3 regions of the Litoribacillus peritrichatus genome follow, and region 1 is predicted to be linked to each of the others. Evidence: predicted binding sites of a transcription regulator. Region 1 holds the regulator's gene; each other region holds the start of a gene.

Region 1 (3,278 bases):
CAAGTATGTGGTGTTGATGGGGGATTTGAACTGCCATGCGGAGCGGTTATTGGATGATTCCCCGTTGAAAGAAACCTCGCTGGCGCTAGCCACCGATGGCATCAGCACTTTTCCCAGCTGGGCGCCTCAGCGCGGGCTGGATCATATTCTGATCAGCCCTAATTTAAGAACACACGCCATTGATGTTTTGGATCATCCGATCTCAGATCACCTGCCGGTGGCCATTGATGTCAGCTTGCCTTCCGGAGTCAGTTTGACGGATCGGGCAAACCAGAGCTAAGCACTGACAGCGGAAATTCACAGCTGAATTTACTGCCGTACCCTAATTTACTTTCAATCAATAAGTGGCCGTTGTGGCGCATCAGAATATGTTTGGTGATGGCTAATCCCAGTCCCGTACCGCCGGTGTCTGATTTGCGGCTGGCATCCACACGGTAGAAGCGTTCGGTCAGGTGTGGGATGTGTTTTTGATCGATGCCGGGGCCGTTGTCGATGACATCCACCCGGATACTGGTTTTGTCGCGGTAACCGGTGATGTCTACCCGGCCGCCTTCAGGTGTGTATTTCACCGCATTGAAGATCAGGTTACTGAAGGCGCTGCTCAGTTCGTCGTAACAGCCGTCAATTTCAATATCGATCGCCGAAATCTGAATTTCATGGCGACCGTTGCTGAAAGAGCGGGCTTCTGCGGCTAAGTGCTCCAGCAGTTGCTTGAGGTTCACCGGTTGCTCTTTCACATTGATTTCGGTGGTTTCCAGACGGGTCAGAATTAGAAGATCATGCACCAGATCTTGCATCCGAACGGCCTGGGACTGCATCTGATGGTAGATGCGTAACCAGCGGTTGTCGCTTTCGTCCGAGTAATCAATCAGCGTTTCAAGGTAGCCGATTAACACCGTCAGCGGGGTTTTTAATTCATGACTGACGTTAGCCACGAAATCTTTGCGCATGCGTTCCAGGTGTTCAATGTGAGTGATGTCCCGCGCGGTAATCAGGCGTTCATCGTTCCCAAATGGGGTGATGGTCATTTCCAGGGCAACGCTTTGATTGATCGGGCTGTTGAGCGTTAACGGCGTGGTGTAATCACCGAGTTCGAAGTATTCCACAAAGTCCGGGTCGCGGATCAGGTTGGTGATGTGCTGACCACCGTCCACCGGTGTTCTGAAGCCTAATAAGGCTTCGGTTGAGCGGTTCCACCACTCCAAAGTGCCATCGCTTTCGACCATGATGACGGCGTCCTGCAGCGCAGAAGTGGATTGTTGTATTCGGTTGATGATGGTCTGAAGTTTGCGTTTGGCCGTTTGGTGATCACGCTCCTGACGGTAAATGGAGTCAAATAATCTTCCCCACAGACCTTCACTTAACGGTAACTTGTCGAGTTCCTGATGTTGCAGCCAGGATTCAAGCCGTGACATTTGGCGTATGGTCCAGACCACGTAAGCGATCAGGCCGAGAATCAGGCCCACGACGGGATAACCGAATAAATAACCAATGAGGGTGGTGGCCAGCACCAATAAGGTCACGCGCTGTAATTCAATGTACCAATTACTTAACACTCAGCTTCCTTACCTAGGCAAGATAATAAAATACAGGGATTCATATCAGAAACGCAGCCTCAAAGGCTGCGTTTCTGAATGAGGTCATGCTGCAACAGCTTACTCTATGCCGCATTTGTGGAAAAGCGATAACCTGTGCCACGAACGGTTTGGATCAAATTATCATGACCGGTTTCAGTCAGCGCTTTACGTAAGCGACGAATGTGAACATCCACCGTACGCTCTTCGACATAAACGTTGCCACCCCAGACATGATCCAGCAGTTGGCTTCTGGAATAGGCGCGCTCCTGATGAGTCATGAAAAACTGCAGCAGTCGGAACTCGGTTGGCCCCATATCCACAGCATCACCATTGGCGATGATGCGATGGGAAACCGGGTTCAGCTCAAGGCCATTGACCTCGATGGTTTCTTCAATGCCCTGTGGGGTGGTTCGACGCAAGACCGCTTTGAGACGAGCCACCAATTCTCTTGGAGAAAACGGTTTGGTGATGTAATCGTCCGCACCCGCTTCAAGGCCCTGAATTTTATTGTCCTCTTCGCTTTTTGCGGTCAGCATGATGATAGGTACATCTGCTGTCAGCTCATCTTTCTTAAGGCGACGTGCAAATTCAATCCCTGACGCACCTGGTAGCATCCAGTCTAATAAAATTAAATCCGGTTGCTGATCTACGATGATTGAGTGGGCTTCCTGCGTATGCTCTGCTTCCAGACAGTCATAACCTGCCATTTCCAGAGCGACCATGATCATTTCACGGATAGGCGCTTCATCATCAACAATAAGAACTTTTTTTCCCGCCATCACTTTTGCCTGTTAGTGTGGTTGTTAAAAGACAGTCTTATTAGAAGACACTTTTGTTACAAAAGTATGACAGGTTTTCGACCGTCTGCGTGTGACAGAGGCGGATTTGCTAAAAAAAGGAATCCACCAGAATGCCACTGAAGACTGCAGTGCCTACCCAGTGGTTGTTCAGAAATGCTTTAAAACACATGTCCGGGTTGCGGTGTTGGGTAAGGACATACTGGTAACCAAATAAGCCGGCGGCGACTGCCAAACCTAGGTAATAAGCGACCCCGGCTGAGAGCTGTTGCCCCATCAGCAGCAAGGTGATCATCGTCAGTACCTGAAGACTGATGATGGCGATATTGTCCATTTCGCCAAACAAAATGGCCGTGGATTTAATGCCGACTTTTAGGTCGTCTTCCCGGTCCACCATGGCGTATTGCGTGTCGTAAGCAATCGTCCAAAGTAATGTAGCTATATAAAGTAACCAGGTTTCTTCAATCACGGTGCCGGTTTCTGCGGTGAATGCCATCGGTACGGCCCAGCCAAAAGCGGCCCCTAAAAATACCTGTGGAAAGTAGGTAAAGCGTTTCATGAACGGATAAAGGGACGCCAGAAACACTGCGCCAAATGACATATAAATGGTTTCTTTATTGGTGAACAGCACCAGAATAAAAGAAATAAACACCAGCGCACCGAATAAACAGAGTGCTTCTTTGGCGGTCACCCGGCCAGACGTCAACGGCCGCTCTTTGGTTCGTCGTACATGAAGGTCAAAATCCCGGTCGGCGTAATCGTTGATTACACAGCCGGCCGATCGCATCAACACCACACCCAAAACAAAAATGACCAGATTACTCAGCTGGGGGAAGCCGTCAGCGGCAACCCATAATGCCCATAGCGTCGGCCATAACAGCAATAAAATGCCGATGGGTTTATC
Region 2 (3,278 bases), on a different contig from region 1:
CGGGCGTAGGTAACAACACGCCTGCTGCGTTAGAAAAATTAGGCTGGTTTGATCGCCAATTATTTTCCATTGGAGAAGTGTTCAGTGTCGCTGATCAACTTACTCAACAAAATATGCCTATTGAAAATATCTCGGCCATCATCCCTTCACATCTTCATTGGGATCACACCGGAGGGCTTCCGGAACTGCTCGGCATTCCTGTCTGGTCTGAGCAGGCAGGCATCGACTTTGCGCTGCAAGGAGATGCTCCCGCGTTTTTGAAAGAACACCTGGTCAAAGAGATCAACTGGCAACCGCTGACGTTAACCAACCAGGAATACATGGGCTTTGAGCGCAGTCTGGATATATATAACGACAACAGTCTCGTTCTAGTGAGTTTAGCCGGACACACACCCGGCCAGGTAGGCTTGTTTTTAACCACAGATGCCAAACAAACCTATTTCTTCATCGGAGATACTACGTGGCTTATGAAAGGCGTGACAGAAAATAAACCGCGTCCCGGCATTACCCAGTGGTTGGTAGGCGTCGATGCAGACGTTGAAAAAAACAGCGCAATGATCCGTAAAATCAATAATATTCGAAAGCTCCACCCAGGCATCAAGATTGTCCCGGCTCATGATCAGTTTGTATCACGAGAACTGCCACAGTTTCCTTATTTCTCTAAACTGTTTTCTCAGCCATTACCGCTGGTAAGCAGCCAGTGAGTGTATAACCTGAACCGGCCAACCAGAAAGAATTCCAAACACAATAAGCCTGACGGCTTGCTTGCATTGAGTTAGAAATATGGACTTAAGATCACTCAAATATTTTGTTCACGCGGTTGAGGCCGGCACTATCTCTGCCGCTGCGGAGCAATGTCATATCTCCCAGCCCTCCATAACCAACGCCATCGCACAGCTTGAAAATGAATTCGAAACCACCTTTCTGATTCGCAGTCGAAAAGGAGTAACCACTACCGAAGCCGGTGAGCGTTTCTATCAGAAATCCAAAGCCTTATTGCAGCATGCCGCCTTAATAAAGTCCGACATGCAAAACAAACCTAAAGATACGGTTGAACTGTATGTCGCGCCTTCAGTGAATGCCCACGCTCTGATATTCAGTATGGAAAAACTTCAGGCTCTGCACCCGGACGTAAGTTGGGTACTCACCTCAAACTACAGCAGCGCGACCCACCAACTGATCAACATGCAACAACTGAAAGACAATCAAGAATGGACGGAATTATTGAAGGAAGAGTACTATCTTCTTCTGCCAAGCCATCATGATTTCGCAAAGGCGCATTCACTCAATACGAAACTCACTCTCCATGACTTGCTTACTCTGAGCTGGATTGAAAGAAGTCATTGTGAATTCGCTCCTGAATTCAACCGCCTGATCACCACACAAACCGCCTCCGTTCAGCTTGTGGCACGAGTGGATAATGAAGACTGGGCTGTGGCCTTGGTCGCCGCAGGGTTAGGCGCGACCATTATGCCGTTCAGTCCGAACCAATTACCCGAAAGTATTTACGCCATTCCCCTCACAGACATTGAAGGCGCCCCCTCACTATCAAGAACATTAGGGTTGGCCAACGACTATTAGGGGCAAGAAAACGCCGCCAGGAAATGACCATAGCAGGCCGAAGATTTTCTACTAATCATTTGTTTTATATATAAATTTATGGCAAATACATGACTCATGCTTTAGTATGATGCCAATAAAACAAACGTATCTTCAGCGCCTTTATTATGTACGGAAACTTCCCAAAAGAAACAGACCGAAAAGTCCATCGCCCACTTCTTCCGAGCAATCATGGTTACAAAGCTGAACTCATTTTCGCGGATCAGACCGTACCGGTGGTTTTGGGAGATTACACCAGTTTCGGTTTCAGCCTGATCTCGGATGAACAATACGATGAACTTTGTTTCCCCGGCCAAATTACCGTCATTCAATTCAGTCCTTTAATAGAACAACAATACGCCATTAAAGCTCAGATCATTGAAATGGATCGGGTCAACAATCAACTCCGAATATCCCTGAGAGTCATGGCTGACAGCTTCAAACAAGTGCCTAAATACCGGGCCATTCCACTGACAGGAAGCCACCGCCTGACAGGGCAGATTTTCCACCCGTTCCAATACAAAACCTTATCTTTTTTTGAAATTAATGAAGTCAGTAAAGAAGGGTTTCTGGTTTCCGGCATTCAACCTGAGTTCACCTTATTTACCAACATGGAAATTGCCTTCAATCTGGGCATGTTCCAACCTTCTAACCCAATCAGGGGCAGGGTCTCATCCATCAAGTTCCACGCCGATGGCACGGTTCAGTGTTTTATTCACATCATTAAGAAATTACCACCGGTTTTAACCGATAATCTCAATAAATACCTGATGAGGTACACGTCTTCTACGCCGGAAGAAATTCGAAACGCGGGTTTTGCCGTCAAAACCGTGAAAGAATTCATACAATACAAATATGTAGAAACCCAGGCAGATTACGAAGCCGTTCTTCGAACAAGACGATTTGCCTACTCCGGCGTCAACAAAATTGATGCCGAAGCCAACCTGGAAAAAGTCTCTTACTTTTTTGATGATTACAGCCACATTTTAATGGTCATGCACAATGATGAAATCATCGGCAGCGCAACCATCATCGTGGGCGACGGAAATCAAAAGCCGTTTGAAATCCAGACCTTTTTCGATAAAAACGCCCTGACAGACCTGCCACCGAGCGCAGAAACGCTTGAAATTGCGGCACTCTGTTTACACCCAGACTATCGAGATACAGACATTCTGCACGGTATTTTTGAACAGATTTACATGCTGACCATGATGCTCAATAAAAATTACATCATTGCAAGCAGTGATAAATACTTACTCAACCTGTATCAGTCCATAGGTTTTAAACTCACTGAACACGAATTCATTCAGCCTAAATACAACGACTTGGCGATGCATGTACTGGTCATACACAGGGATGCAGCCATTCGGGCCAAAGGGGTGAAGAAATTAATTTGGTGGCCACTCTGGGGCATAGTGAATTCGCATCTGATAAAGAAAAGAGTCATTCGTTACCGCCACTGGGAACGAATTAAGGCCAAATTACTGAGAAAGTCCTTTAAAGTGATGTTTTTCATTCGCTACCGTCGCCATTGGCAGGACTGAGAACTCGACACTCTTTTGAAAAGAGTGTCTCGGGTACGACAACCTGATCGGCAGAAAATCAGTCTTGCCCGGATCGAAATTTTTCCTGCATGGCCGCAAGGTAATCGTCCATCTCAGCATCGTCCCGGAAAATCG
Region 3 (3,278 bases), on a different contig from region 1:
TGGCGCGCCGGTTTGTGACTGACTTCTTCACCCGCCAATAGGATGGTGCCGTCAGTGCAGTTTTCCAGGCCGGCAATGGTTCTTAACAGCGTGGTTTTGCCACAACCGGAAGGGCCTAAAAAGCTGACGAATTCGCCTTCTCGAATGGTCAGGTTGATGTCTTTCAGGGCATGAAACTGATCGTAATATTTATGGACGGATTTAAGTTCAACGCTGTTGGCTTGGGTCGTTGTATTGGTCATAAGATCCCTGAATGTTGTATGCGTGTTATACGAGTGTTTGGCGCTTGGATAATTAATTGTGTGACAGCCGGATGACGATTTGATGACAGCTTGCCCGCGCATTTTGTCATCTAACTGTGTGTTCATCCGGCCTCACGTTTCAGCAGATAGCTTTAAAGTAAAAAGCGAGTTAACTCTTTGGGTCAGACTTGCCGTCGTAGCGCTTTTGCCATTCTTCCAAAATCTGATCGCGGTTTTTCGCGGCCCACTCAAAGTCGTTGTTAATCATTTTGTCGGCAACGGCTGCCGGGAAATGCTTGACGGGTTTAGCAACGCCAGGGTAAGCAACAACGGCATAGCCTTGGTTGTATAATTTGTTGGCTTTTTCTGTGACAGACCAATCAACCAGTGTTTTAGCTGCGTCCATGTTGTCGGTTGTGTTTAGGATCGCAGTCGCTTCAATTTCCCAGCCAATGCCTTCAGTAGGGATGACTAACTCCAGCGGCGCTCCTTTTTCAATCAGTTTTGCTCCACGGTAAGCGAAAGAAATACCGATGGCGGTTTCACCGGAAGCAGCTAACTTACAGGGTTTAGAGCCAGAGTGTGTGTAACGGCTGATGTTGGTGTGCAGGTTGTCCATGTAGTCCCAACCTTTGTCTTCGCCAAACGTTTGTAACCAGCTGGATACGTCCAGGAAGCCCGTGCCGGATGAGTTTGGGTTTGGCATGATGACGTGGCCTTTGTACTCTGGCTTGGTCAGATCTTCCCAAGAAGTGGGCTTGCTCAGGTTATGCTTTTTGGCTTCTTCGGTGTTGAAGCAGATGGCGCCTACCCAAGCATCCATACCTACCCATGCCGGATTTTCGCTGTTGTCGCGGAATTTGGCATCGAGTTTTTCTACGTTTTCGGGTTTGTACGATTCCAGCATGCCTTCATTTTTCATTTTCAGTAGGCTGGTTCCGGCTAAGCCCCAAACGACGTCGGCATGAGGGTTCGCTTTTTCTGCAAGCAGTTTGGCGGTGATCGTCCCTGTTGAGTCACGTACCCAGTTGATCTTAATGTCCGGGTGATCCTGGCTGAAGGCGTCGCCGTATGCTTTTAGAAGGTCTGCTTCAAGGGCGGTGTAAACCGTCAATTCCGTTACTTTTTTATCTGATACACCCAGCTCGGCCGTGTCGTTCCCGCAACCTGCTAACAATAGGGTAGAACTGGCCACTGCGGCAGCACAGAGTGTTTTTAGTTGAGTGCTCATGCTCATAGTTTCTTCATCCTGATCGATTTTTGGTTATCTTCAAAGTAAATTCTGGGTAATTATAAAGTCCTGGTTTGTACCAGATGTGACTAAGCTAACAGGGAAATAAGACAGTTTTATGTCAATATTGTTAATCTGGTATAAACCAGATTAAAGAAGTGTAAAGTTATTTTCTAACAGCAGAGACCGAGCTCTGCGTCAGAAATTTGGACGCGTGTTTTTTAGTGGCATGGTTTAAAAAGATTGAATGATTGAACGTCTGATGGATTGTAAGAAAGAAGGCAGAAAAGATTCCGAGCCTAAGGGGTCAGGCTCGGTCTGATGGTACGGTTTTGAGTGGAATGGCTATTGGTGTTCGAACGATAACTTTAATTCCACTGCGTCGTGTCGCCAAAACTCCAGATCGTATTCCAGTACCTGATTTTCTTCTGTAAATCGGCAGCGGCGAATTTCAAGACAAGGGCTGCCGGGAGAAACGTGCAGTGAGCTTGCATCTTCTGCGTCGAGGGATGTGGGGTACATGGTCACGTCCGTGCGGGTGACGCCTTTTTGATAGTGTTCTTTGAATATCCCTGTGAGTGATTGGCTGAAGTCGTGTTTCAGTAAGCCAGGGCAAAGGTTGGCATCCACATAAATGTGTTCAAGCAGGATGGGGCGTTCATCGACACAACGCAAACGGCGAATGAGGTAGACTGGCGAACCTTCCGATAACCCCATGACCTGGGCGACTTCGCTGGGCGCTTCGCTGAGCTCTGTACTCAGTGGCGTGGTTGTTCCTGTTCTTTGTTGTTGCTTGATGATTTCGTTGAATGTCGCCGGGGATGTCGGGTCATACGTTAAACGCGTTGGTGAAACGAACCAGCCTCGGCGGTTTAGCCGGTAGATAATGCCTTCTTTTTCCAGTTGCAGTAATGCTTCGCGTGCTGTGATCCGGGATGCATCGAACTGGTCGCTGAGTTGCCGTTCTGAAGGCAACTTGTCTTGTACGGTTAGGGTGCCCACGTCGATTTGATTTTTTATATGGTCGACGATTGTTTTATACTGTGGTTGAGACATAAGGTTTCATTGTGAAATTAAAAAAGTAGCGCAGATGCGTTTGTAACTTCGATCCGCGCCGGTGCAAACCATAGCATTTTTACGAACTTCGTGCAGGAAGCCAGCGGTGATTTTTGGTTTACTTAATGCTGGTGTTCTTTGAACCACTCTTCTGCAATGGCAAAACTGGTGCTCATGCCCGTTCCTCCAAGACCGGTAATTAAGAACAGATTGTCTTGTGGTTGTTCCCAATACACGTGATCTGTTTTGGCTTTGCTGTAGATGCCAATCCACTGCTCTTTTAGCTCCCAGGATGGCAAGGTCATGACTTTTTGGGCGTACTCTAAAATGAGCTGATTGATTCGCTGGTTAATGAAGGGAGAGGGGGTGTTGCCATATTCATGGGAATCTCCGAGGGTAATTTCACCGGTTTGATGCTGGGCGGCTAACAGGTGGATGCCATATTGAATCAGCTCTGGGTGATCTTGTTCAACACGGTTTCTCACTGCCTGCAAACTTTTGACTTGATCGAAGGCGGGGTAGTGGAGCATGGATAAACCCGTCGACATCATAGGGCCAAAGGCCCAGTTTTGTGTTTGTTTTAAGGTTCGTACCATCTGCAGTTTACATACTGTTGGCGCTTGATCGGCTTCAAGGTCAAATAAAGAAGCAAATTGATGGCCGGGACAGCAGACGACTTGTCTTCCTTCAAACACACCCTTGTTGGTTACTACCTTGACGCCTTTGTCGTTGCTTTCAAAGTGTGAAAC

Evidence for each region. The regulator PhoB, encoded in region 1, activates phosphate uptake and scavenging genes when phosphate is short. The targets are predictions, from matches to a motif close to TGTCATANNNNTGTCANA.
Region 2: the regulator PhoB is predicted to act here: its motif matches at 1,659-1,676, upstream of ABD744_RS05230 (GNAT family N-acyltransferase).
Region 3: the regulator PhoB is predicted to act here: its motif matches at 1,580-1,597, upstream of ABD744_RS05375 (putative 2-aminoethylphosphonate ABC transporter substrate-binding protein).

What each region holds. Positions count from the first base shown of each region.
Region 1 is NZ_BAABBN010000017.1:100,781-104,058, forward strand. Features, by position in the region: gene ABD744_RS21925 (endonuclease/exonuclease/phosphatase family protein) at 1-280, shown strand, start outside; gene phoR (phosphate regulon sensor histidine kinase PhoR) at 249-1,556, opposite strand; gene phoB (phosphate regulon transcriptional regulator PhoB) at 1,661-2,356, opposite strand; gene ubiA (4-hydroxybenzoate octaprenyltransferase) at 2,466-3,278, opposite strand, start outside.
Region 2 is NZ_BAABBN010000004.1:881,745-885,022, reverse strand. Features, by position in the region: gene ABD744_RS05240 (MBL fold metallo-hydrolase) at 1-704, shown strand, start outside; gene ABD744_RS05235 (LysR family transcriptional regulator) at 784-1,581, shown strand; gene ABD744_RS05230 (GNAT family N-acyltransferase) at 1,728-3,143, shown strand; gene ABD744_RS05225 (STAS domain-containing protein) at 3,202-3,278, opposite strand, start outside.
Region 3 is NZ_BAABBN010000004.1:912,169-915,446, forward strand. Features, by position in the region: gene ABD744_RS05370 (ABC transporter ATP-binding protein) at 1-368, opposite strand, end outside; gene ABD744_RS05375 (putative 2-aminoethylphosphonate ABC transporter substrate-binding protein) at 412-1,473, opposite strand; gene ABD744_RS05380 (UTRA domain-containing protein) at 1,819-2,529, opposite strand; gene ABD744_RS05385 (TIGR03364 family FAD-dependent oxidoreductase) at 2,652-3,278, opposite strand, start outside.